One region of the Paenibacillus sp. F4 genome, then DNA from elsewhere that is predicted to be linked to it. Evidence: riboswitches for the same ligand, from Rfam matches in the RefSeq annotation. Region 1 holds a riboswitch; each other region holds the start of a gene.
The links. A riboswitch is a leader RNA that binds a small molecule or an ion and turns the genes downstream of it on or off. The one in region 1 is predicted to bind cyclic di-AMP.
Positions count from the first base shown of each region.

Region 2: another riboswitch for cyclic di-AMP. It lies ahead of C1T21_RS25415 (C40 family peptidase); the one in region 1 lies ahead of C1T21_RS17610 (3D domain-containing protein).
Region 3: another riboswitch for cyclic di-AMP. It lies ahead of C1T21_RS18365 (resuscitation-promoting factor); the one in region 1 lies ahead of C1T21_RS17610 (3D domain-containing protein).

Region 1 covers NZ_POVS01000015.1:133,585-141,579, forward strand. Annotated here, with positions in the region: gene glgA (glycogen synthase GlgA) at 1-358, shown strand, start outside; gene C1T21_RS17590 (glycine-rich domain-containing protein) at 446-1,516, opposite strand; gene C1T21_RS17595 (M20 family metallopeptidase) at 1,559-2,737, opposite strand; gene C1T21_RS17600 (ABC transporter substrate-binding protein/permease) at 2,886-4,349, shown strand; gene C1T21_RS17605 (amino acid ABC transporter ATP-binding protein) at 4,336-5,058, shown strand; cyclic di-AMP (ydaO/yuaA leader) riboswitch at 5,294-5,462, shown strand; gene C1T21_RS17610 (3D domain-containing protein) at 5,469-6,137, shown strand; gene C1T21_RS17615 (polysaccharide deacetylase family protein) at 6,338-7,144, opposite strand; gene C1T21_RS17620 (NADH:flavin oxidoreductase/NADH oxidase) at 7,450-7,995, shown strand, end outside.
Region 2 covers NZ_POVS01000025.1:43,977-51,971, reverse strand. Annotated here, with positions in the region: gene C1T21_RS25450 (PAS domain S-box protein) at 1-506, shown strand, start outside; gene rluF (23S rRNA pseudouridine(2604) synthase RluF) at 557-1,258, shown strand; gene motB (flagellar motor protein MotB) at 1,393-2,220, opposite strand; gene motA (flagellar motor stator protein MotA) at 2,213-3,007, opposite strand; gene C1T21_RS25430 (hypothetical protein) at 3,195-3,488, shown strand; gene C1T21_RS25425 (4a-hydroxytetrahydrobiopterin dehydratase) at 3,606-3,905, shown strand; gene C1T21_RS25420 (GNAT family N-acetyltransferase) at 3,984-4,490, opposite strand; gene C1T21_RS25415 (C40 family peptidase) at 4,796-5,296, opposite strand; cyclic di-AMP (ydaO/yuaA leader) riboswitch at 5,302-5,439, opposite strand; gene C1T21_RS25410 (hypothetical protein) at 5,716-6,543, opposite strand; gene C1T21_RS25405 (M1 family metallopeptidase) at 6,555-7,995, opposite strand, start outside.
Region 3 covers NZ_POVS01000016.1:11,805-19,799, forward strand. Annotated here, with positions in the region: gene C1T21_RS18355 (HD domain-containing protein) at 1-405, shown strand, start outside; gene C1T21_RS18360 (TatD family hydrolase) at 448-1,218, shown strand; cyclic di-AMP (ydaO/yuaA leader) riboswitch at 1,420-1,702, shown strand; gene C1T21_RS18365 (resuscitation-promoting factor) at 1,974-3,122, shown strand; gene rnmV (ribonuclease M5) at 3,269-3,814, shown strand; gene rsmA (16S rRNA (adenine(1518)-N(6)/adenine(1519)-N(6))-dimethyltransferase RsmA) at 3,822-4,706, shown strand; gene yabG (sporulation peptidase YabG) at 4,762-5,658, shown strand; gene veg (biofilm formation stimulator Veg) at 5,860-6,141, shown strand; gene C1T21_RS18390 (small, acid-soluble spore protein, alpha/beta type) at 6,304-6,483, shown strand; gene ispE (4-(cytidine 5'-diphospho)-2-C-methyl-D-erythritol kinase) at 6,628-7,482, shown strand; gene purR (pur operon repressor) at 7,664-7,995, shown strand, end outside.

The sequences.
Region 1 (7,995 bases):
GTCACGAAAAATATATGCGGCAAGTGATATGTATCTTATGCCATCAAGGTTTGAGCCTTGCGGGATCAGCCAACTGCTGGCGCTTCGTTATGGAAGTATCCCTATTGTGCGAGAAACAGGGGGCCTTAACGATACTGTGCAGGCTTACAATGAGTCCACAGGGGAAGGAAACGGATTTAGTTTCACGAACTACAATGCACATGATATGCTGAACACTATTCGTCGTGCTGTTCATTTTTATCGCCAATCTGAGCATTGGTCGAAGCTTACACAGACGGCTTTTGCAGGAGAATATAGTTGGGATGTTTCAGCTAAAGCGTATATGGATATTTACCATTTGCTAACAAAGACGGACTGAACAGAGTAGGAACACCATAGTCATGTTAATGAAAAAGGGAATCCCTTTAGCCAGTGTTTGGCTGAGGAATTCCCTTTTTTGCTATGATCAGTCGCCTCCGCCACCACAGCTGCTTCCACATGAAGAGCCACTGCTACACGAAGAATGACTATCAGAATCGCCTGAATCATGGTGAGAAGAGCCTCCATGATGAGAACTGTCATGGGAGGAATGATGGTGCGAGTGATGTGTATCCCAGTTCGAGCAGCCGCTTGCCGAGCTACAGCCGGATGAGCTAGCTAATACGGCATTACCTGTAGCATCCGGGTGCATGTGTACGGCAAATTGTTCAGGTTGATACCATGAATACCACACAACAGCTAATAACAAATAGTCGATCTGTAAATAGTTGACCTTAGGCAATTGCTTACCCTCAGGATCATCCACCGCTTTATTCACCCGCTCGCGCAGATGTTGTACAATCTTATGAATCGCTTGTTGGGCCTGCTGTGAAATGGCTATATTCTCCTGCGTATTCCAGCGGTCACCTGCTGGCTGCGCGGAAGTTGTGAGTTTGTAATAGCGCGAAAGCTCGTCGCTCGGTAATGGATGATTAAAAAAGGTTCCCCACAAACTGGCGCTATAGCGGTTCCAGCCAAAGCATTCCACATACAACCAGTCAAACCACGCCCGCTCCTCACGCATCGGCTGAAAGCCGCCGGAATGAGGCGCATGGTGAAGCATACGACCAAAAAAAGCTTCCGAGAATTGCTGATATTCGCGGGTAAACATCAACATTTCGTGCCACAATTCATCCACATCACTACTGAACATAGGCACTCGATTCATAATCGCGCATAGCATAAAATATCGTTTTAGCTCATGCCAGCGCCAATCATATTCTTGCTCCGTCAGCTCTGGGTGGGCTTCCATTACACGACTCCTTACGCTATGAGCATAGGAGGCGGGAATGGATTGCTCCAGTAGCTGCATCAGCTCTGTAATCTCTGGATGACGCTCCTGTGTAAGGGACGAAGGAGAAGGGGAGCTGAGGAAAAAAGCATTCCGGCGCCGTGTCTTTCTGTTTCCCCGGTTCCTGCGTATTGCACGGAATATAAACCAAAAAATGATGAGGTCCACCACAATAAACAACGTCCAAAAACTGCTCATACTATCCATGATGGCTGACTACTCCTTTCTGAAAGAACACGGAATTAAGATTTAGCGTTCGTTATTCAGCAGAGCGAATTCTTTTTTTATCTGGGCTAGCAGTTTAGGATTCGTGATTACATCGCAAGCAGTCCATGCCAAAGTTCTCGCAGCCAGCAGCATTCCTTCCATGGCCCGGTCCTGCATCGCCAAATCGCGGAATTCTGGTGTATGCAAGGCATGCTTCTCGTCAATAACTTGAATGTAAGGATGGATAGCAGGGCAATGAAGCGATACATTTCCGATATCCATGGAGCCGTGATCTTCGCCTTCCGTTATATCTTCTTGTGAAATGCCAGCCTGCACCAAATTTGCGGTAAACGCATCGGAAAGTACACGGTTCGTGACCATTTCATCATAAGAAGTCTCATAATTGGAGGTCTCCAAACGACACCCGGCCTGTAAAGCAGCTCCTTCAGCAATTTGAATAACACGGCTAGTCAGCGGGTTCAGTTCTTGACGAGTAGCGGCTCTCACATAAAATTGGGCTGAGGCGTAATCAGGAATAATATTGGCTGCTTGCCCACCCTGGTTAATGATCCCATGGATACGCACTGTACTTTTTACTTGTTGACGGAACGCATTGATGCCATTGAACGTTTGAATCACAGCGTCCAGCGCGTTAATGCCTTCGTGCGGGCTGGCAGCCGCGTGAGCAGATTGACCAAAAAATTCGAATTGTACAGCATCAATCGCCAGTGATTTGCCTGATTTTTCGTAATGGTCATAAGGATGCGTCATAAGTGCTATGTCGCAATCATCAAACAACCCGGCAGCGGCCATCGGGACCTTTGCACCGCGTGTTTCTTCGGCAGGTGTGCCATATACCCGTACTTCTCCACCAGTTTCGTCGATGATCGACTTGAGGCCGACGGCAGCACCGGTACTCATCATACATATCAGATGGTGCCCACAGGCGTGTCCTAGACCTCTCAGAGCGTCATATTCTGCCAGAAAAGCGACAACCGGTCCGGGTTTTGCAGATTTGTAAGTTGCAATAAAGGCTGTTTCTATGCCCAATACGGGTGCCTGGACCTCAAAGCCGTGAAAAACCAGTTCTTCTTTTAAACGGGCAGCGGCCAGAAATTCCTCGTTTCCAAGTTCAGGATTTGCGCCAATATATAACGAAATGTCCTTAAACCGTGGGGCATGCTGCTCAATTGTCATTTGAATGGTCTGTTTAAAATCCATGCTGAAAACTCCTTTATATAAGCTGTAATGTAGGTACTGCGTTAGGTATGCTGAAATTGTACTATAACATTCATTGCATAATCATGCATATTCATTTATAATGACACAATCTTATTTATTATAAAGAATTTAAGGAGAGAAAAAAAGATTGAAAAAGGCATATCGTTTTACCGCCCTGGTTTTGTCGGCGGTTATCTTGCTGTTGACTGGTCTTCCCATGCTCAATGCATACGGAACGGAAGCAAAGCCTCAGAAAAAACTTGTAGTGGGCATGAGTGCCGACTTTCCGCCGTATGAGTTTCATAAAGTCATTAACGGTAAGGATACCATTGTAGGGTTCGATGTGGATATCGCCAAGGAAATCGCCAAAGATATGGGTGCGGAGATGGTCCCTGAGGACATGAGTTTTGACTCTTTGCTGCCTGCTCTGCAAAGTGGTCGCGTAGATTTGGTACTGTCCGGTATGACACCAACGGATGAGCGGAGAAAGAGCATTGATTTTTCAGATGTATATTATCGCTCCAAGCAAGTCATTATGGTACGCCCAGAGGATAAAGACAAATATCCTACGATGGATGCTTTGAAAGGCGAGAAGATTGGCGCACAAAAAGGGAGTATTCAGGAAGAAATTGCTCAAAAAGTGCCCAATGCCACTGTAACCTCACTGGACAAAATATCCGATCTGGTACTCCAGCTGCGGACCCAGCGTATCAACGCTGTTGTGATCGAAGATACGGTTGCTAAAGGATACACGTTAGATGGTACCGTAACACTTGCCAAAGCGGTGCCTGAGGATGCCGGAGCAGAAACAGCTGTAGGTATACGCAAGGGGAACGCAGAATTGCTTGCCTCTGTAAATAAAACGTTGGCTCGCCTGAAAGCGGACGGGTCGATTGAGAAGTTTTCCACAGAAGCGAGCGCGCTCTCAGCAGATCGACAGGTTTCTTCTAATAACATCGTAGATATTTTTTGGAAATACCGCAGTTTTTACGCTACGGGTATCGGCTACACTCTGTTGCTGTCTGCACTCGGAGTCCTGTTTGGATTTATCATTGGTCTGATCGTATCCTTGCTGCGGATGAGTGGTATACGCATCATTGAGTGGTTAGGTACCACTTATGTGGAGATCCTGCGTGGCACACCTATGCTGGTACAACTTATGATCATTCACTACGGGGTTGCTTTGACGCTGGGTGTCAATTTTACCCCACTTCAGTCTGGTATAATTACATTGTCTCTGAATAGCTCGGCATATCTGGCTGAAATTTTCCGTGCAGGTATCCAGGCAGTAGACCGTGGACAGATGGAGGCTGCCCGTTCGTTGGGTATGGGACGCGGTAAAGCTATGCGTCATGTCATTTTGCCGCAAGCGTTTAAATCTATTTTGCCTGCTATCGGTAATGAGTTTATTACGATCATTAAAGAATCATCCATTATTTCGACCATTGGGATGGTGGATATTATGTATCAGGCCCAGGTCATTAAGAACATTACCTACGAAGGATTAAGTCCGTTCGTAATCGCAGCCGCTATTTATTTTGTAATGACATTCAGCTTGTCTAAGCTGCTGGGTTTATGGGAAAGGAAGTTGAGAGCCAGTGATCACCGTTAAACAACTGCGTAAATCGTTCGGTAAGAATGAGATATTAAAAGGCATTGATATAGATATCGCCAAAGGCGAAGTCGTCGTCATCATCGGCCCCAGTGGTTCGGGGAAGAGTACGTTTTTGCGTTGTATGAATCTGTTGGAACAGCCTACGGACGGGGAGATTTTGTTTGAGGGCGAGCCGATTACAGCTCGTGGCCATAATATTAATGTAACCCGGGAGAAGATGGGGATGGTGTTCCAGCATTTTAATCTGTTCCCGCATAAAACAGTGTTGCAGAACCTGACACTTGCCCCAACACAGGTTAGAAGACAGTCAGGGAAGGAAGCGGAAAAAATTGCGCTAGAACTCCTGCGTACCGTAGGGCTTGAGGATAAGAAGAATACCTATCCGAACCAGTTATCTGGCGGTCAGAAGCAACGTATTGCGATTGCGCGTGCTTTGGCCATGCAGCCGCACGTAATGCTGTTCGATGAGCCGACTTCTGCATTGGACCCTGAAATGGTTGGAGAGGTTCTGGATGTAATGAAGAAGCTCGCCGAAGGCGGCATGACAATGGTAATCGTGACGCATGAAATGGGTTTTGCCCGCGAGGTGGGCGATCGAATTATCTTTATGGATAACGGTCAAATTGTAGAGCAAGGTACACCAGAGCAGGTATTTGGCACTCCAAGCCATGATCGCACCCGTGATTTTCTTGCCAAAGTATTGTAAGGAAGTGCTGATATAATCTATAAAAAAAGCCCTCCGTTTGACGGAGGGCTTTTTTCCTTTTTGTCACCATTTCCCCATACTTTCGTAACAAATATTGATTTCTTGATGACAAAATTGTAACGAGTATAGTATGATGTTCAAGGTTCCCAACATTTTCATACGGATAAGGTTACAAAATTGTGATATTATGCAGTAAGCCAAAACTTACCGGGACAGCATGTGGTTATGACAACCGCTGAATGCTGGGCCCAAACTATGGGAAGTGCGGGGGACGTAACAACGGCAGTCATTCCGATACGTCATAAGACGATGTGGAATATGCCTAGGGGTGAATTGCACAAGCATAGGGCTTCTCCTGAGTCCGAATCCGACAGCTAACTTCGCAGGCATAACAGAGGAGGTACATATCTTTGAAACATCTAAAACATATTGGTAAAACGATGAAATTTGCGGTGCTTGCCGCAGCTATTGCAGGGCTGGCACAGACAGCTGGAGTAGCGGATGCTGCTTCGCTTCACACTGCCAAAGAGGGCGATACCTTTTTTTTACTTGCTCAACGTTATGGAGTATCGGTAGACGAGCTAACGAAGGCGAACCCAAACATTGCCTCCAACAATATATATGCAGGTCTGCAAATTAAGGTGCCTGGCGAAAAAAGTGTGAAGGCAGCTTCGGATTCGAAGCCGCAGCTTCTTACGGAGAAAGCACTAGCGAATGAGGGGCCAACGATTGAAGCGTGGGGTAAAACATTCAACTATAGCAAAATAGTTGACGTTAAGGCTTCTGCGTATTCTGCTGCAGCCGATGAGAATGGTAAATGGGGAGCAGTAGACTACTACGGCAATCCGCTTAAACTAGGTACAATTGCGGTAGACCCGAACGTCATTCCGATGGGCACGAAAGTGCTGGTTACAGGCTATTCCCACCCAGGTTTGCCGGATCATTCTTTTGTAGCTGTCGCTCGCGATCAGGGCAGCGCCATTACAGGAAAACGGATTGATATCTTTATTCCTGGCAACAAATCATTTGTGAACGACTTTGGATTTCAAAATGTGAAGCTGTACGTTATTAATAAATAACATTGTACGTATATATTAGTTTAATAAAACATAATATATATTATGTAAACTTAATACATGTATTCTACCGCATATAACTAGGTCGGACTCTTATCAGGTCCTATCCGTAAAAAAAGGCTGTCTTGACGAGCAGAAAACTTCTGCTGGTAAGACAGCCTTTTTACGTTGCTTTAGCTTGTAGCTCAATCATAAACATATGGTTATTTCCGTTCCGAGGTGTGGAGTAGCCGGGGGACTGTCACAAATTTGTAGCCCTTAGCTTTTAGAGAGTGAATTAGACCCGGCAGAGCTTGGACAGTGCCTTGCAAGTTGGAACTTTGACCTCCACCTGCGTGCATTAAAATAATAGAGCCAGGCCCGGTAGCTGGGATCACATTGCGCTGAATTTGTGTTTTACTTAATCCCTTCCAATCGAGAGAGTCTACATTCCAATTGACAATCATATAGCCATGACGACGTGCCCATTGGATTTGAGGCTCCGTGATTTCACCGTAGGGTGGACGAATCAACTTGGGGCGAAAACCTGCGCTGGCTTGTAAAATACGTTCTGTTTTTGTAATCTGGTTGCGAAAGCGTTCTGGTGTAGCCTTCCTAAAATCCGGATGAGTATAGGAATGGTTTCCTATAGCATGGCCTTCACGGATAATACGGCGTATGATCCCCGGATGCTTTTCCGCACGGTGACCGACGATGAAAAAGGTGGCTTTGATGCCATTGGCGTGTAATACGTCCAAAACCTGCGGCGTATACCTAGAATCGGGCACATCATCAAAGGTTAGGGCAATTTGGCGGGTGTGTGGGCCGCACATTTTAAAAATGTCCGCATGTTTTTTACGCAGCATTGCTAATGTAGGAGTAGCTGGATCTGTGCTCTGTTGTACAGAAGAAGCAATAGCTGTTTCCTTGGGATGGGGCGTTCCGATGTTGGGAGGCGCATCCGCGTGAACGGGTAAACTTGAAAATGCTAGTAACAGTGCCAAGCATGGCAACACTCCCCTGTACGGCATATGTATCCCCCCTTTCCGTGCAGTGGTACCTAGTGGTGCTCTCGACTATTATGTACCTGTCCTATTAAAAATATGCTGGTAACCAAGTTCGGCTCATAAACGACTGGAAAGAAGTCCACGATGAAACGATTATCAATGAAGATGATGGAGCTAAACGTACATATTCTCTTAAACATGACCGAAAACAGGAGCATTTTCGCAAGTTTTAGCCTTACAACGAATTCGGTATACCGTGACAGCTGGTGTATAATGGGGATGCAATTCATAATTATACAGACATGGAATTGAAGGAAGGATGGATAAAAGTGACCGACTTGTTTACTCCTTATCAATTAAAGGGGCTTTCTTTAAAAAATCGGATTGTCATGCCCCCGATGTGCCAAACCAGCGTGGAGGCCAAGGATGGAAATCCAACGGATTGGCATCATGTCCATTATGTGAGCCGGGCAGTAGGAGGCACTGGACTTATTATTGTGGAAATGACAGCGGTCCATCCAGATGGACGTATTACGGATCGTGATTTGGGTATTTGGAGTGACGAACATATTCCTGCATATCGTAAGATTGTAGAGGAAGTCCACAAGTATGGTGCCAAAATTGGCATTCAACTAGGCCACGCTGGACGCAAGGCTGAAGATGCTGAGCAACCTGTGGGTCCGTCCTCCATTCCTTTTAGCGAACGCTTTAAAGAGCCCCGCGCCTTAAAGACAGCTGAAGTCAGGGAACTGGTTCAGGCATACAAAGAAGGCGCGCGCCGCGCGGTGGAAGCCGGTTTTGACACGGTCGAGATACATGGCGCTCACGGCTATCTGATCCATCAATTTCATTCCCCTTTAACAAATGCCAGAGAA
Region 2 (7,995 bases), on a different contig from region 1:
GCATTAATTTGATCGTTAGCGAGTTTTTAATACTGGCGAAGCCACAGGCAGTGCATTTTCAGAAAAAGGATGTTCGCTATATTGTGAGCGACGTGATTTCTTTACTAGATAGTCAGGCGCACCTGCTGGGCATTGTATTCAATCTTCAGGTCACGGACGAGCCTGCCCTAGTATACGCTGAAGAAAATCAGTTAAAACAGGTATTCATTAATTTACTTAAAAATAGCATGGAGGCTATGAGTAAAGGTGGTATCATCACGATTCATTTGTTCTTGGAGGGAGAAAACGTTAAAATCTTCATACGGGACCAGGGAACGGGTATTCCCGCAGAAATGCTGTCCAAGCTAGGAGAACCTTTTTTCACAAACAAAGAAACAGGGACAGGACTAGGACTTATGGTCAGTCAGCGTATTATACAGAGTCATAAAGGCACACTGGATATTGAAAGCACAGAGGGAGAGGGAACGACAGCCCTGGTGCAGCTTCCGATTGCCAAGCCGGAGTAACGGGCTGGACGCAGGAGGAAGTGTGTTAGTAGAAATGGAGGGTACACAGGTTGCGCATTAACAAGTTTATCAGCGAAACCGGTTTTTGCTCGCGCCGGGAGGCGGACAAGCTGGTAGAGAGCGGCCGCGTGACGATTAACGGCGAAGTGGCTGTGCTGGGTAGTCAAGCGGAAGAAGGCGATGATGTTCGCGTGAACGGCAAGCCACTGCGCGAGAAGTCCGATCACGTCTATATTGCATTGAACAAGCCGGTGGGCATTACAAGCACAACCGAGAGCCACATTAGAGGCAATGTTGTTGATTTTGTGGGGCACCCGCAGCGGATATTCCCGATTGGACGCCTGGATAAGGATTCGGAAGGTCTCATTTTACTTACCAATGATGGGGACATTGTGAATAAAATTTTACGGGCAGAAGGCAAGCATGAGAAAGAATATATCGTAACGGTGGATCGCCCTGTCATACCATCTTTTGTGCAGGGCATGTCCAGCGGGGTGAAAATACTCGGCCAGCGGACGCTACCTTGTGAGGTGACGCGTGTATCTGAGTATGTATTCCGTATTATCCTCACAGAAGGGAAAAATCGTCAGATCCGGCGTATGTGTGCTGCCTTCGGTTATGAAGTTAAAAAACTGCAACGGCTGCGAATCATGAATATTCGGTTGGGGTCCCTTCAGAAAGGTGCCTGGCGTGATCTGACAGAGGCTGAGAAGCAGGAGCTTGGCCAGATGCTCGATTATACGCTTAGCTAATGCCAGAGGGGCTCGTATAGCCTACAGCGTATGATCGTCGTATCTGAAAGGGCAAAGTACAGGAAGCACTAAACAAAGAGGCACCAGCTGCATAAAAATGCGGCGGTGCCTTTGTTCATATAACATATGCATAATCAACCTTCATTCGAGCTTGAGGTAGGACTGATAACCTGTGTTCCGTTCTGATATTTGCGGAGAACAGATATTTCAACACGACGGTTTTTGGAGCGTCCTTGACCATCTTGATTGCTTGCCAATGGACGATACTCGCCATAACCGATGGATACAAACTTGGTTGGATCGAGATCTGGATTGAGCAACAAGATACGCAAGAAATTCAGAGAGCGCTTGGCGCTCAAATCAAAGTTGGACGGGAACTGGCTGTTGGAGATCGGTACATTATCCGTGTGACCTGATACGATAACATCATAGCCAGGGAACTGCTGGAGCATACTAGAAATGGACTTGGCCAGCTTTCTTGCTTCCGGCTTTACTTCGGCCTGCCCGGATGAAAACAGGGCATTATCACTAATGGTGATCATTAGTTGCGATTGGTTTAGCTTGGTATTCAGCAAGGGGGTCAGGCCGTTATTTTGAATATATTGATCCATCTGTTTTTTAAGCTTTTTTAAATCTTCTTCTTCCCGCTGGGCAAGCTGTTTTTGCAGTTCAGAGGTAGAAGTAGCTTTCGATTTTACGGGTTGTGACACTTGTTCTTTATTTTTGCCCATATCCATGGATTGTGACGACGGATTCGCGGCCGAGTGATCCAGCACGCCAGTGCCGCCACTAAAAGCTGCATTCAGGGATTGAGCCATAGTTTCAAATTTTTTGGCGTCGAGCGAGCTCATACCGAATAAGACAATGAAAAGAGCCAACAGAAGGGTCATTAAGTCGGAATATGGCAACAGCCAGCTTTCGTCAGCATGCTCTTCATGCGGTTCATGTCTCTTTTTACTCACTGGAATCGCCATCCTTCTGGGTCATCGTAGCCCGTTCGGTCGGAGTCAGGAAGATCGTCAGTTTCTGACTGATGGCGATCGTCGATATCCCCGATTGAATGGAAAGCAGACCTTCGACCATCATTAATTTAAGCTCTACTTCTTTTTTGGATAACCGTTTCAGCTTGTTGGACATCGGATGCCACAGGACATAACCTGTAAAAATACCGAGCAACGTCGCAATGAAGGCTGCTGCAATGGCATGAGAGAGCTTTTCCATGTCACTAAGGTCAGCCAGAGCGGCAATCAGACCTACAACCGCACCGAGTACCCCGAGCGTTGGAGCATACATACCGGCTTGGGAGAAGATCAGTGCGCCAGAGCGATGTCGATCCTCGGTAGCATTGATATCCTCCATCAGAACGTCCCGTACGAATTCCTGATCATTGCCGTCAATAATCATTCGCATGCCGCCACGCATAAAGGGATCGTCGATTTCCTCTACCTTAGATTCCAAGGCGAGCAGACCTTCACGACGGGTAATGGATGCCCACTCGGTAAACGTACCGATGAGCTCTTTGCGGTCTAACAGTTTTTGTTCAGTGAAAATAACCTTGAACAGCTTCGGAATCCGTTTGATTTCTGCCATCGGGAAGGCCATAAATATACTCGCTGCCGTTCCGACGAAAATAATCATGTAAGCAGCGGGATTATTGACCAGATTGACGACCGGAGCGCCTTTTAAGATCATCCCGACGACCAGTGACAAAATCCCGAGCACAAGTCCGATAATGGTTGAAATTTGCATGATACACCTCATCCATGAGAATAGATTTTGAATCCTTTCATGCCGCCGGGGTCGTCCTTGCCCCAAGCGCGTCATTACAAGACGGATTATAGTATTTATCGACAAAACTCTCTTTTTTGTTAAGTGCGAATTTCCGGTATAATAAGGTGATTATGTATTGAATGGCGGAACCATTGGAGGAAATGGCATGGGAGTAAAGCATGGGCGTGAGTATGAACAAATTTTGAACGATTTGACAGAGGCTGTGGGGCGCATCCCAGATAGCTATGAATTTTTTGAGATGGAAGCAGAAGATTGGGACAGGCTGGACCCGGCGGGACGTCAGGAAGTCAATGAAGCTTTGGCAGAAGACTTATTTTATGCACTGGGTACAGAGCCCACAATCACTGTAGGGAGTGGCGTTGTGATCTATGAGCCGGAGCAGCATCGCATCTATGTACTTATTGGGGACGAGGAGCTGACGTCAGTCCCTTTGATTTGAGGTCCGTCTTATGGATTTATCAACGGGGCCGTGGTAATATGTACACCAATATATCGTAGTTTTGGCCGTATTTAAGCGGTCGAAAGGCTTCCGTATAAACGGGGAGGAGTTCGTAACATGCCTTTTACACAAGAAGAGATTGAAGCACATCTGGAGAAACTGGAGGGCTGGGAACTGGAGGAAGGACGTTGGATCGTCCGAAAATATAATTTTTCCAGTTTTATGAAAGGGATTGCATTCGTGGATGAAGTTGCCGCTATATCTGAAGCGTTCAATCATCATCCATTTATTACGATTGATTACAAGACCGTGACTCTGCGTTTGACCTCTTGGGACGACGGCGGTATTATGGCCGTGGATATTAAGGAAGCCCAACAATATAATGAAGCTTTTGAAAAAATGCGCAGCAGTCATTGAGCTTGTAATGATCTGTCGTATGATGATAAAAGCGCCTTCGCTATACAACATTGCGGTTGTATGCCGAAGGCGCTTTTATCATAGAATCTGGGTTGGGTGCTCGGGACGATATACCATACAATAAAATGGTTTTTTGCCATCAGGAGTCTGGCGTTCATAGGTATCTGTAAGCTCAAATCCAGCCGCCTTGTAGGCCCGGATAGCGCGCCCATTCCAAGTGAGCACCTCTAGGTCAATTTCATTCTTCGGGTTGCGTCGTTGGGCTTCCTCTGCAATGGCACGGACAAAATCAGAGCCTTTGCCATGTCCGCATCTTTCAGGGTGCATTCCAAGACCTAGCCGGGTCACACCGATCATAGGAAAATATTGAGCAAATCCCGTCAGCTTGTTCTCTTTATCCAGTACGGCAACATATTGCTCTTGGCGAAGCGTGGGACTTCCAAATTCGACTTCAAGTGCCTTCATTTGTTCCCAGGGGAGCCAACCGTATATGTTATAAGGTGGATCATAGCGCCACTCACAGATTGCAGCCGCTTGATGCTCATCCATCGGTACGATCCGATAGTTGGATATTGAGGCCGGCATGTGTTTCATCCTCCTTTTACACAGGTACTTCAATCATTAACAACAGATTGTAGACAAGTTGCAGGGGAATGGCAAGCGTGTTTATTTCATACCCAAGTCGGGTATACATTCAATAAGAAGGATTTACTGCTCATATGCTCCCCCAGCGCTGACGGTAAAACCGACGATGTTCGCTACAATTGAAACCTTTTGAGGATTCAGTTCGTCAGTAATGATAATAATTGCTGATGTTGTGGACATAAAAAACCGCAATTCGATTCCGGTCAGAATCAAATTGCGGCTAGGGTTAGCTTGCTGTGCGTTAGTTATTCTACGTTGTCGTCATCAGGAATTTCTGAAGCTACAGAATGGTAAGCGTCTGTGCTCATAATTCTTTTTGCACCGACATAGCGGTTAGCGTAATAATTTTCGTTCAGTGAGCTAACTACTACACCACGTGAAGTCGAGGAGTGGGCAAATTTCCCTTCACCTACGAAGATACCTACATGGGAAATGCCTCTTCCTGTGGTGTTGAAGAACACCAAGTCCCCAGGTCTCATTTCATCGCGGGATACAGAAGATCCCATTTTGAATTGTGATCCGGATTGATGCGGAAGTTTAATTCCCAGTTTGTTGTATACGTACATTGTGAAGCCGGAGCAATCGAATCCCTCGAGTGTAGTGCCTCCGCTTCTGTAGCTCGTTCCTTTGGCATCTTGAATGACCTGGTCCATCTTAGAGTCTGCATATGCACTGCCGCCACCGAATGTAAAAGATGTAAAGGCAATGGCAAGACCCATAGCTGCGATCGTTAGCTTCTTCTTCAAAAAAAATATACCCCTTCCAATGCCTGCGAGGTTAGCTTAAGGATTCGGTAGAAGGTTCCCCTATGACCACTCTGTTGCGAGATCAATTCACCCAAACTGGTTCCCCCGCTTCCTAGGTGCCAGGAATTAGGCTTAACTTAAGATGTGCACCTTGGAGAGCAGTATTCACAATAACGTTATTTTTGAGATAAAGGTTACAATAAAGATTACAAAGTTGTTACTATCAGTTCACTGCGATTATTGTAACAAAGACGGCTGGCTTTGGCAAATGTTTCATTGCAAAAAGTTACAAAAAAAATCTGCTCCTAATGTCCCAGGAACAGATCTTGTTAACAGTATTCAGTTATGTGTCGTTTGCGCGGATATGAATCAAGATTTTTCGACAGACAGAAATGAAGTAAAAAACATAAAGGCAGGGCTTAACTTCTACTGGAGATATCGGTATGCCATAGTCTGTACTGCGAACTGATATGCCACAGCCTGACCAGACTAGTAACAAAATGATACGATTGCTGGAGAATGAGCGCCAGCATGCCAGTCCAAATCATCGCCACGGTGCCAAATAGACCGAAGACCAGCAGCACACAAGCACCGAGCAAAAGGGATATACCGACAGCTGGGAGGAACTGGCGAAAGAAGGCGAGCAGGGACGATAGTATGGCGTGACCACCGACAGTCCCCAGTTGCATATACAGGATGCACTGCCGAATGAACCATCCGTAAGCCATCCACCCCATAGCATAGGGCAACAAATGAAGCAGGTAAGAGGGAGACTGAAGCGTTCCTGCTACAATAGGGTAGAGTCTCGGTACTACCCAAAAGGCGGGAAGCAGCAGCAGTCCCAACTCGATGGTGTAATACAACAGCGACGACATGCCATGGCGTTTCATACCCTTGAAAAAGGACAGGCTTTGCGGTTCAGTCGCATCGGTATGCAGGCTTTGATATATTCCGGCTCTAATGAAGGGAGTGATCAGTATGCGTAGTACAGTCGCCCCTAGTAGTATCCACAAATACACATGTACTTCCTGGCTATCCACCAGAGCAATCTGGCTCTCCATCCAAAACAAGGTCTGTCCCAGCTCGTTGTGACCCTGATCAGGATAACGGAGCAGTAGCGGGATAACGGCAGACTGCACCAGCCGATAGAGAAACACCCCCCACAGTAGTCGATACAGAAATAAAATGATAACGATATAGAATCGTATGCGCACCAGCGCCCAGCCCTCTTTTATAACAGTCCGCATCTATAGACACCTCACCATGACAGACTTCCAAGCAGTGTTTCTAACAGCTTGGTTACACTTACATTCCAACGGGTTTGTTGCTTTTCGTCCAATTCGGCCTTTAGGCTATTGTTAATATGCTTGTTCTCCAGTGCAATGGTATATAGAGGATCAAGGGTTACATAGGAAACGGGAGAAGTACTTTTGATCCGAAAAGTTGTGCTTTTGCCCGTGCCGTCCCAAGCCTTGAATATCGTTGTCCCATCCTTGAAGGTAAATTGGACAGGGATCTTGGGATAATCCGCCCCTTTTTTGCTGACCGTCACGACGGCTTCATATCCATTCTCCAGCTTGTGGTTTGTGATGTGATCCACTGAAAAGTCCGCCATCTGTCCGTCATATACATACTGTTCAAAATAGTGGCTCCATGAGCGTCCGGTGACTCTCTCCACGATACGTTGAAAATCCTGTGAGGACGGATGCTTGAATCGGTACGTCTGGACGTAGGTCCGCATAATGCGATCCATTTTTTTCATACCCACCTGACGTTCAATGCCCCGTAGTACCAGCTTGCCTCGAGAGTAGGCATTTTGCGCATACTCAGCAGCTGAGCCGTACTTCCATGACTCGCGGTTTAGCGGCTGTGGGGAGGCTACCTGTCCCGATTGTAATGGCAAGTTGGGAGTAAGCCCATATTCTTGTTCCATAAGCCGCTCCTCTGCATAGGAGGTGAAGCCTTCATCCAGCCACGGCTCCTCAAATTCATTATTGGCTACCATTCCGTAGAAATATTGATGTCCAATCTCATGAACTAATGTCCGTTCCAGACTATAGCCAGGATTCAGATTACCCGCAGCAGCGGCCGTGATGAGTGTCGGATACTCCATACCGCCGGCTCCATTGCCTGATTTGGGTGGAACCACGATGGATAGGGTGGAATATGGATAAGGCCCGTACCATTTGCTGTAGTACGAAAGGGCGGCCTTCGCTGCGCTCATATAGCGTCCTTTGAGCTCCTTGTGCGACGGGTCAAGGTAGAGCTTAATTTTGACACCAGGGACTTCAGCGGAAGAAAAGGGTTCTTCTACGGTTACAAAGTTGGGTGAAGCGGACCAGGCAAAATCGTGTACATCATCGGCATAAAATTGATATATTTTTTGGCCGTTCTGTCGGACGGCACCACGGGTGGGAAATCCGGTCGCTGCTACGATATGAGTTTCAGGCACCCGAATCCGTACGCTGTAAATTCCAAAATCGGCATAAAACTCGGAGTTACCATGATACTGGTGGAGGTTCCAGCCCTCCTCGGCGCGTCCACGCTGTCCTGCAGTCTCGTAGACGCTGAGCTTCGGGAACCACTGTCCTGCCATTACAAAATCATCTGTCGCACCCATACGAGCGAAGATGGCGGGCAGTTTTACCTCAAACTTCATATATAATGTGATTTCTTCGCCACCTCGTACCGGCTTGGGT
Region 3 (7,995 bases), on a different contig from region 1:
CAGTGGAAACGAGAAAAGGACGAGATTTTAAGCGATTTGAGCAGCCGTTTTATGGACCGTAGATTGTATAAATATGTAGAGATTGAAAATATGGATACAGATACCATTGACAGTATTCGAGAAGCTTTGAAAGAGGCTGGTTTGCACCCTGAATATGATTTTGAAATTGATTTTCCGACAGATCTTCCTTATGATGTGTTTCGGCAGGGTGGCTCGACGGACAACCAGATTTTACTGCTTGGACGTCAGGGCGAGGTGAGTGAAATATCCGAAGTTTCGGAAATTGTGCGCTCAATAAGTGGTATTCACCGAGGAAAATATCATATGTATTTTCCCCAGAATAAATTGAACGCGGTAAAAGACAGGCTTCCTGCCGAAATAAGGAATTATTTTGTCAAAGAATAGACAACTATATAGAAATGTAAGTAAAAAAAGGAGATGTAAACCTTGGAATTATTCGACACTCATACTCACTTGGATGCGCCACAATTTGACGAAGATCGTGAAGAAGTTATAGCACGTGCTGTCGAATCAGGAGTAACGCGGATGATCAATATCGGATTTAATCGTGAGACCATTCCATCCACCATGAAATTGGCCGAGACGTATGATTTTATTTATGCAGCAGTTGGATGGCATCCGCAGGATGCTATTACAATGCAGGAGGGCGATTTAGAATGGATTGCATCGTTATGCAGTCATAAGAAAGTTGTAGCCATCGGAGAAATCGGTCTGGATTATTATTGGGATACATCACCGAAGGATGTTCAGCATCGGGTGTTTCGAAGTCAAATTGGTCTGGCTCGTGAGCTCAAAATGCCCATTGTTATTCATAACCGGGATGCCCATGAAGATATTGTTAAGATTTTGCGCGAGGAAAAAGCGAGTGAGATTGGAGGAGTCATGCACTCCTTTTCGGGTAGCTGGGAGACAGCCAAAATGGTGCTGGATATGGGATTTCACCTTTCCTTCGGTGGTCCAATAACGTTCAAAAATGCCAAGCAGCCAAAAGAGGTGCTCGCACAGGTGCCGCTGGACCGTCTGCTCATTGAAACTGATGCTCCCTATCTGACGCCTCATCCGTTTCGTGGGAAGCGAAATGAGTCTGCACATGTGAGACTGGTAGCAGAGGCTGCAGCCCAAATCAAGGGAATTACAGTGGAGGAATTAGTGTCAATAACGACCCGAAATGCCCTGGAACGATTTGACATTCAATGAAAAAGTGAAGAAATCGATCAAGATAAAGAGATAGACGAAGCTAATCATGAATTTGTTGCAGGAAACTCGAGAATATTACAATATTTTAACCGAATATTTTGAAAAATGTACTTGAAACCTGCTTTACAACATGCATAGAAACAGGATATCATCTTTTCAGTGAATTGTTGTTTGAATGTAAACATCAACAAGTCATTTCATGAACCAGTCTCGCTGAGTCCCTTTTACAGGGAACGGGGGAACCGATATGGCTTACAGTACGTCCGGCGTATGTGCAAGAAGGGAACGTCTCTTCCGCCAGCCGGCTCGACCTAAATTCTTTTCCCGAATGGGATTGAACAGGTGGAGGAGCCGTATTTCGATTTCTTTCTGGGTCTTCGGGGTGAATGTGAAGGCGACCGCCATGAGCGGTTGACCCAAGCTAGGGCGACTCTCTACGTCCGAACCCGACAGCTAACCCCGTAAGCGTAACAAGAGAGAAGCCATCTCGTGCATGAGTTTTCCCGCATATTCACACATGCCGGAAGCCACGAAAGAGCTCTCTAGTCTCTTTCTCTGGCTTTTTTTGTTGTGAATAAAAGAAAATCTGTCATCATACTGTGGTTAAACAGGGGAGGACAGCATGCCGCGAAGACGGGTACATGGTGCAGGACAGTCGTAGTTTGGGCTTGTCTTGTAGAAAATCTGTTATAGTCACGTCAAATCTCAACTATGTCTTACTCCAGACGGCGGGCTATGTAAGGAGGACGGAGGAAATGGGCATTTTCCAAAAAAAGGATACCCATGAGTCACGCTCATCCAGCATGTCTTACGTATTGCGTTGGAAGCAAGAGAATGTGCGCCAGGCTGCTTTGGTTGCTATTTTTCTAATCGCGCTAACGATTATGATTTCAATTCTGATGTACACGCAATCTAAAAAACAAGTCTTTTTTGTCATCGATGGCAAGGCGTCTGCGGTAGAAACCCGGGAATCCAAGCTTCAAGATTTGCTGAGCGAGCATTCCATTTCACTTCAGCCGCATGATACAGTTTCCATGCCGCTAAATGGAGCAGTACAGGATGGGGATCGCGTAGTCATTAAACGTGCCAATCAAGTCAAAGTATCTTCAGGCAATGAGACGAAAAAGCTGTACACAACAGAAAATACAGTAGAAGGTGCCATTCGTACCTCGGGCTATAAATTATCGTCAACGGATAAAGTTTATCCTGCGTTGGATGCCTCTGTTTCGTCTAACATGGACATAAAAATCGTCCGTGTGAAGAAACAGCAGGTCGAACAGAAAAAACAGGTGCCTTATCAGGTCATCAAAACGGCCGATCCGAGTCTTTATAAAGGCGATAATCGGGTCATTCAAAGCGGCAAATCGGGTGTGGTCGTCCAGCATGTTCAAAAGGTATATCATGATGGAAAGTTGGTATCCAAACAGCTGGTTAACAAGGAAGTTGCACAGAACCGTGTGGATAAGGTCATTGCGGTAGGAACGAAGAAAAAACCGGTCGTTCTTGCTGCTTCCGTCGGTCCCAATGATGCGGTTAAGGCAACAGCAGTTAGTTCGGGCAGTGCTGTCCGTAAAGCAGGCGTCAATTTTAAATATAGCAAGGTTTTACAAAATGTCTCCATGACGGCGTATTCCTCACAGGAGCCAGGTATCGGTACACGTACTGCATCCGGCGCACGTGTCACGGAAGGACGCACCATCGCTGTCGATCCGAGTGTAATTCCAATCGGCTGGTGGGTGTATATCGAAGGGGTGGGCTTCCGCCGAGCGGAGGATACCGGTGGCGCGATTAAAGGCCACAAAATCGATGTGTATTATGAGAGTTTGAGCCGAGCCAACCAATTTGGTCGTAAGCACGGTAAAACCGTATATGTCATCGGACCGGTAAAGCCTGAAATCAACTAAAACAGGTTGTGTATGTTGAGGGCAATGCGATAGTATTAACAACATAGTTATGCCATGCTAAGAAGAGGATATCCTCTTCTTATTTTGTTTTCAAAAGCAGGGAAAGATAAATATAGCTTGCTGTGTAGCAGTGGAGGGAAACGCAAATGATCAAGGAAGTGATCGTGGTAGAGGGCCGGGATGATACGGTGGCCATTCGCCGCGCTGTTGAAGCGGATACGATAGAAACTGGCGGCTCAGCCATTAATAAAATGACGCTGCGTAAAATTGCATTGGCGCAGGAGCGGCGGGGGGTCATCATTTTAACCGATCCCGATCATGCAGGGGAGCGCATCCGTAAGATTATCGCGTCCAAGGTACCCGGCTGCAAGCAGGCCTTTATACCCGAGGCAGAAGCGACGCGCAAAGGAGATATTGGCGTGGAGAATGCCTCACCAGAAGCGATCAGACACGCTCTTGCACGGGTTCATACGACAGTGGAAGGCGCCGACCCACTGATTGAGTGGGCGGACCTGATTGATGCTGGACTCATCACCCACCCCAATGCTGCTGCACGCCGTATGGCCTTAGGGAATGTGCTGGGTATTGGTTATTGTAACGGAAAGCAGCTACATAAACGGCTCTCTGTATTTCAGATCAGCCGCGAGGAATTTGCCGGGGCGCTGGCACAAATTGAAAGTGAAGGATTGTGATGTCCGTATGACAGGGATTCAAGATATAGCAACACCGCGGCGTACGAAGGAAATTATTCAACGGCACGGTTTTTCGTTCAAAAAGAGTTTGGGACAAAATTTCCTGATTGATCAAAATATTCTCAATAAGATTGTAAATGCTGCCGGATTGGATGAGACGAAGGGTGCACTTGAGATCGGTCCTGGGATTGGCGCTTTAACCGAGAAGCTGGCCCAATCGGCCAAGGCAGTTACCGCTGTCGAGATTGACCAGCGGCTACTGCCAATTCTCGAAGAGGTGTTGGCCCCTTACGAGCATGTGAAGGTACGTCATGGAGACGTGCTGAAGCTGGATTTGCGCGAGGTGTTCGCAGCCGATTTTGCAGACGTGAGTAAAGTAAGTGTCGTGGCTAATCTGCCGTACTATGTTACTACACCGATTCTGATGAGGCTGCTGGAGGACAAGCTCCCTCTGGAGAATATCGTCGTTATGATCCAAAAAGAAGTGGCTGAGCGCATGGCTGCGTCTCCTGGAACGAAGGATTACGGCAGTCTGAGCATTGCAGTGCAATATTACAGCGAACCTGAATTAGTCTGCACTGTGCCGAATACAGTATTTATTCCCCAGCCAAATGTGGAGTCTGCAGTCATCCGGCTGCGTGTACGGGAAGCCCCTCCGGTGGAAGTGGTGGATGAGAAGCACTTCTTTGAAGTGGTTCATGCTGCTTTTGCCCAGCGTCGTAAAACCATTTCCAATAACTTAAAAAGCCGTTTCTTCACCAAAGAGAACAGGGACACGCTGGAGCCGCTGTTGCAACAAGCTGGTATTGAACCCTCCCGTCGAGGAGAAACGCTAAGTATTGAGGAATTTGCGCGTCTCAGCGCTGTGCTGTTGGAGGCAGGTATATCCTAAGCTGGAACCAAACTGTGCATTCACCCATACGATATAGGAGGGGTGATACAGTGTGATGAGTTTAGGAGACTTGGTCGTTCGGAAATCGTACGGTGGAGATGTCACGTTTCGTGTTGAGGACATCCAGCGGGATAAAGCGATCATTAAGGGAATAGAATTTCGGCTGCTGGCCGATTCCCCGGTGAACGATCTGGTCAGAGTGCCTGCAGACCAGATTAGCGGAAAGACTCAGCAGGCCCACATTAAGGCTGGTGAGTCTCTTAATCTGTTGCAACGGGCACGCCAGCAGCAAGCTGCTCGTAGTCAGGCAGCTCTGGTTGGGGACTGGAGTGATCCGGTCGAGTCAACGTATTTTGAAATGCCGGGAAAGGTTCTTCATCTGGATGGAGATCCCAGCTATCTGAAAAAATGCCTCAGTTTATATGAACAGCTCCGTGTTCCTGCAGAGGGACATCACGTTCACGAATCGGCAATGGCGGACACGTTGTACCGATTGCTTCCCCGTATCCGTCCGGATATCGTAGTCATTACCGGACATGACGGTGTGCTGAAGCAGCCACAGCCTTACGATTTGTACAGCTTGAAAAGTTATAAAAATTCGCAAAATTTTGTGGCGGCGATTCAGGTAGCAAGACAATATGAACGTCATCTGGATTCGCTGACGATTGTAGCGGGGGCGTGCCAGTCCCATTTTGAGGCGCTGCTACGTGCGGGAGCGAACTTCGCCAGCTCACCAGGGCGTATCCTGATTCACGCGCTGGACCCCGTTTACGTGGCTGCCAAGGCGGCCTTTACTTCGATCCGTGATACGGTCAACATGGGGGACCTGTTTCACCAGACAATCAGTGGCAGTCGCGGAGTGGGTGGAATTGAAACTAGGGGAAGCTATCGCATCGGCCTGCCGAAGCTTGAAAATTTGTCAACGCTTAAAGTAACGCCTTCCGCCATCTAGGATTCAAATGTGCCAATAGGATTAATCTGAACAAAAAGCCTCTGCTTTCAGAGGCTTTTTGTCATTTTTTATATAAATTATTCCTGTTCGCAAAAAATTAAATTGACAACTTATTTTTCGTGTTGTTATAATATTTAGCTTGATTTGACAATCCCTCTAAAATTCGTTATAATGGACAAGGAAAGAGGTGGTCGTTAGGCAATGGCTAAAAATACGCTGTTGGAAATCAAACGCAGTCTCGACGCACATGTAGGGCAAAAAATTTTGCTGCGGGCTAACGGCGGGCGCCGTAAGACCGTCGAACGAACTGGTGTCTTGGAAGAAACGTACCCTTCTGTTTTTATCGTCAAGCTGGATCAGGAGCAACAGACGTTTAAACGTGTCTCCTACAGCTATGCTGACATTCTTACCGAGTCGGTGGAAGTCAGCGTATATGATCCCGACTCCCATACAAGTGTAGTCGAATATTTTGAAACACCTTAATTGATTTCGTGATTTATACCAGCTTTGCAGGTTTAACGACGGCTTCGTCATTTCAAATGACGGGGCCGTTTTGTATATACAGAGCAGGATGAAGCATGACATCTCTGCACATACTAAGCCGGGAATGATCTTCCTTATTCCATTGCCGAAGGGGGCGTATGTATGAGCAGAAGAAGACGGAGTGTCATGTCGGAGGAGCTAAAGTACGAGCTGGCCAAAGATCTTGGGTTTTACGACACGGTCAAGGAAGAAGGCTGGGGAGGCATTAAAGCCAAGGATGCGGGCAATATGGTCAAGCGGGCCATCCAGCTTGCTGAGCAGGCAGCTTCTCGCAAATCGTAGCCATCGGTGGTGCTGATGAAAAGCGGGGATATCCGGGTTCATACCGGGTCATCTCCGCTTTTTTGAGCCTCATGACTTGACACGCTGAGTCTGATATAATATGTTAAGCTGTCTTGAGGGAAAAGTTGAAGGTGGGTGAACGCCTTGAAAATATATGAAAAAGCACCGGCGAAAATCAATTTAATGCTTGATGTTCTACGTAAGCGGGACGATGGTTATCACGAGGTCGAAATGATTATGACCATGGTCGATCTGTCTGACCGATTGACGATGTCTGAGTTACCGCGTGATACCATTATTATTTCAAGTCAAGCCGGGTACATACCATTGGATGAAAAGAATTTGGCTTTTCAGGCTGCGCGTCTGATCAAAGAACGTTATAACGTGTCTACGGGCGTCCACATCCATCTGGATAAGCATATCCCGGTGGCGGCAGGGTTAGCGGGTGGAAGTAGTGATGCTGCCGCAGCGCTGCGTGGACTGAATAAGCTATGGAAGCTTGGTATCTCGGATGCTGAATTAAGGGTGTTGGGTGCGGAGCTGGGCTCAGATGTACCTTTCTGTATTACAGGGGGGACGGCTTTAGCAAGTGGACGCGGAGAACTGCTCAAGCCACTTCCGAATCCGCCACAATGCTGGGTGATCCTTGCGAAGCCGCCGATTAATGTATCGACGGCTGAAGTGTATGGTCGTGTCAAAGCAGATCAGATTACGCACCACCCGTCTGCCCGCCAGATGGAGCATGCGATCCGTAACGCTTCTTTTACCGATGTATGCAACGCGCTGGGGAATGTACTTGAGGATGTAACACTAAAGCTGTATCCAGAGGTAGAGCATCTTAAAAACTCTATGATCCGCTTAGGAGCAGACGGTGTGCTGATGTCAGGGAGTGGACCTACAGTGTTCGGACTGGTATCGAAGGAAGCCAAAGTGCCACGGATTTACAATGGACTAAGAGGGTTTTGTAAAGATGTGTACGCAGTACGACTTTTGACCTGATTTTAGATATTTCTTTCTTATTATAGTGGTAATTGTTGTACAAATACGTACGAAGATGATATATTTACTATTAAATATTCGGATTTTACTATATCACTTACATTCCGCCAGCAACCGGCCAGTCCGCCGGTGCTTTACTGTACAAAGCGGGCGGCAGGAGAATAGATCGCGAGGAATTGTTGTGAAAAAACTTAAAAGAAGCTCACGATTGGTGGAAATGACGCAATTTTTGTTGTCACGGCCGCATACGCTGGTGCCTCTTACTCATTTTGCGGATCGCTACGGGGCAGCTAAGTCCTCCATAAGCGAGGATCTGGCCATCATCAAGGAAGTATTTGAGGATGAGGGCACTGGCGAGCTTCTGACGCTGGCGGGAGCGGCAGGGGGCGTCAAACTGATCCCGAGGCTTTCCAAGCAGCATGCGCTTGCGTTTGCGAACGACCTGTGCGCGCAACTGGAGCAGCCTGACCGCATATTACCGGGAGGATACCTGTATTTGTCCGATTTGCTGGG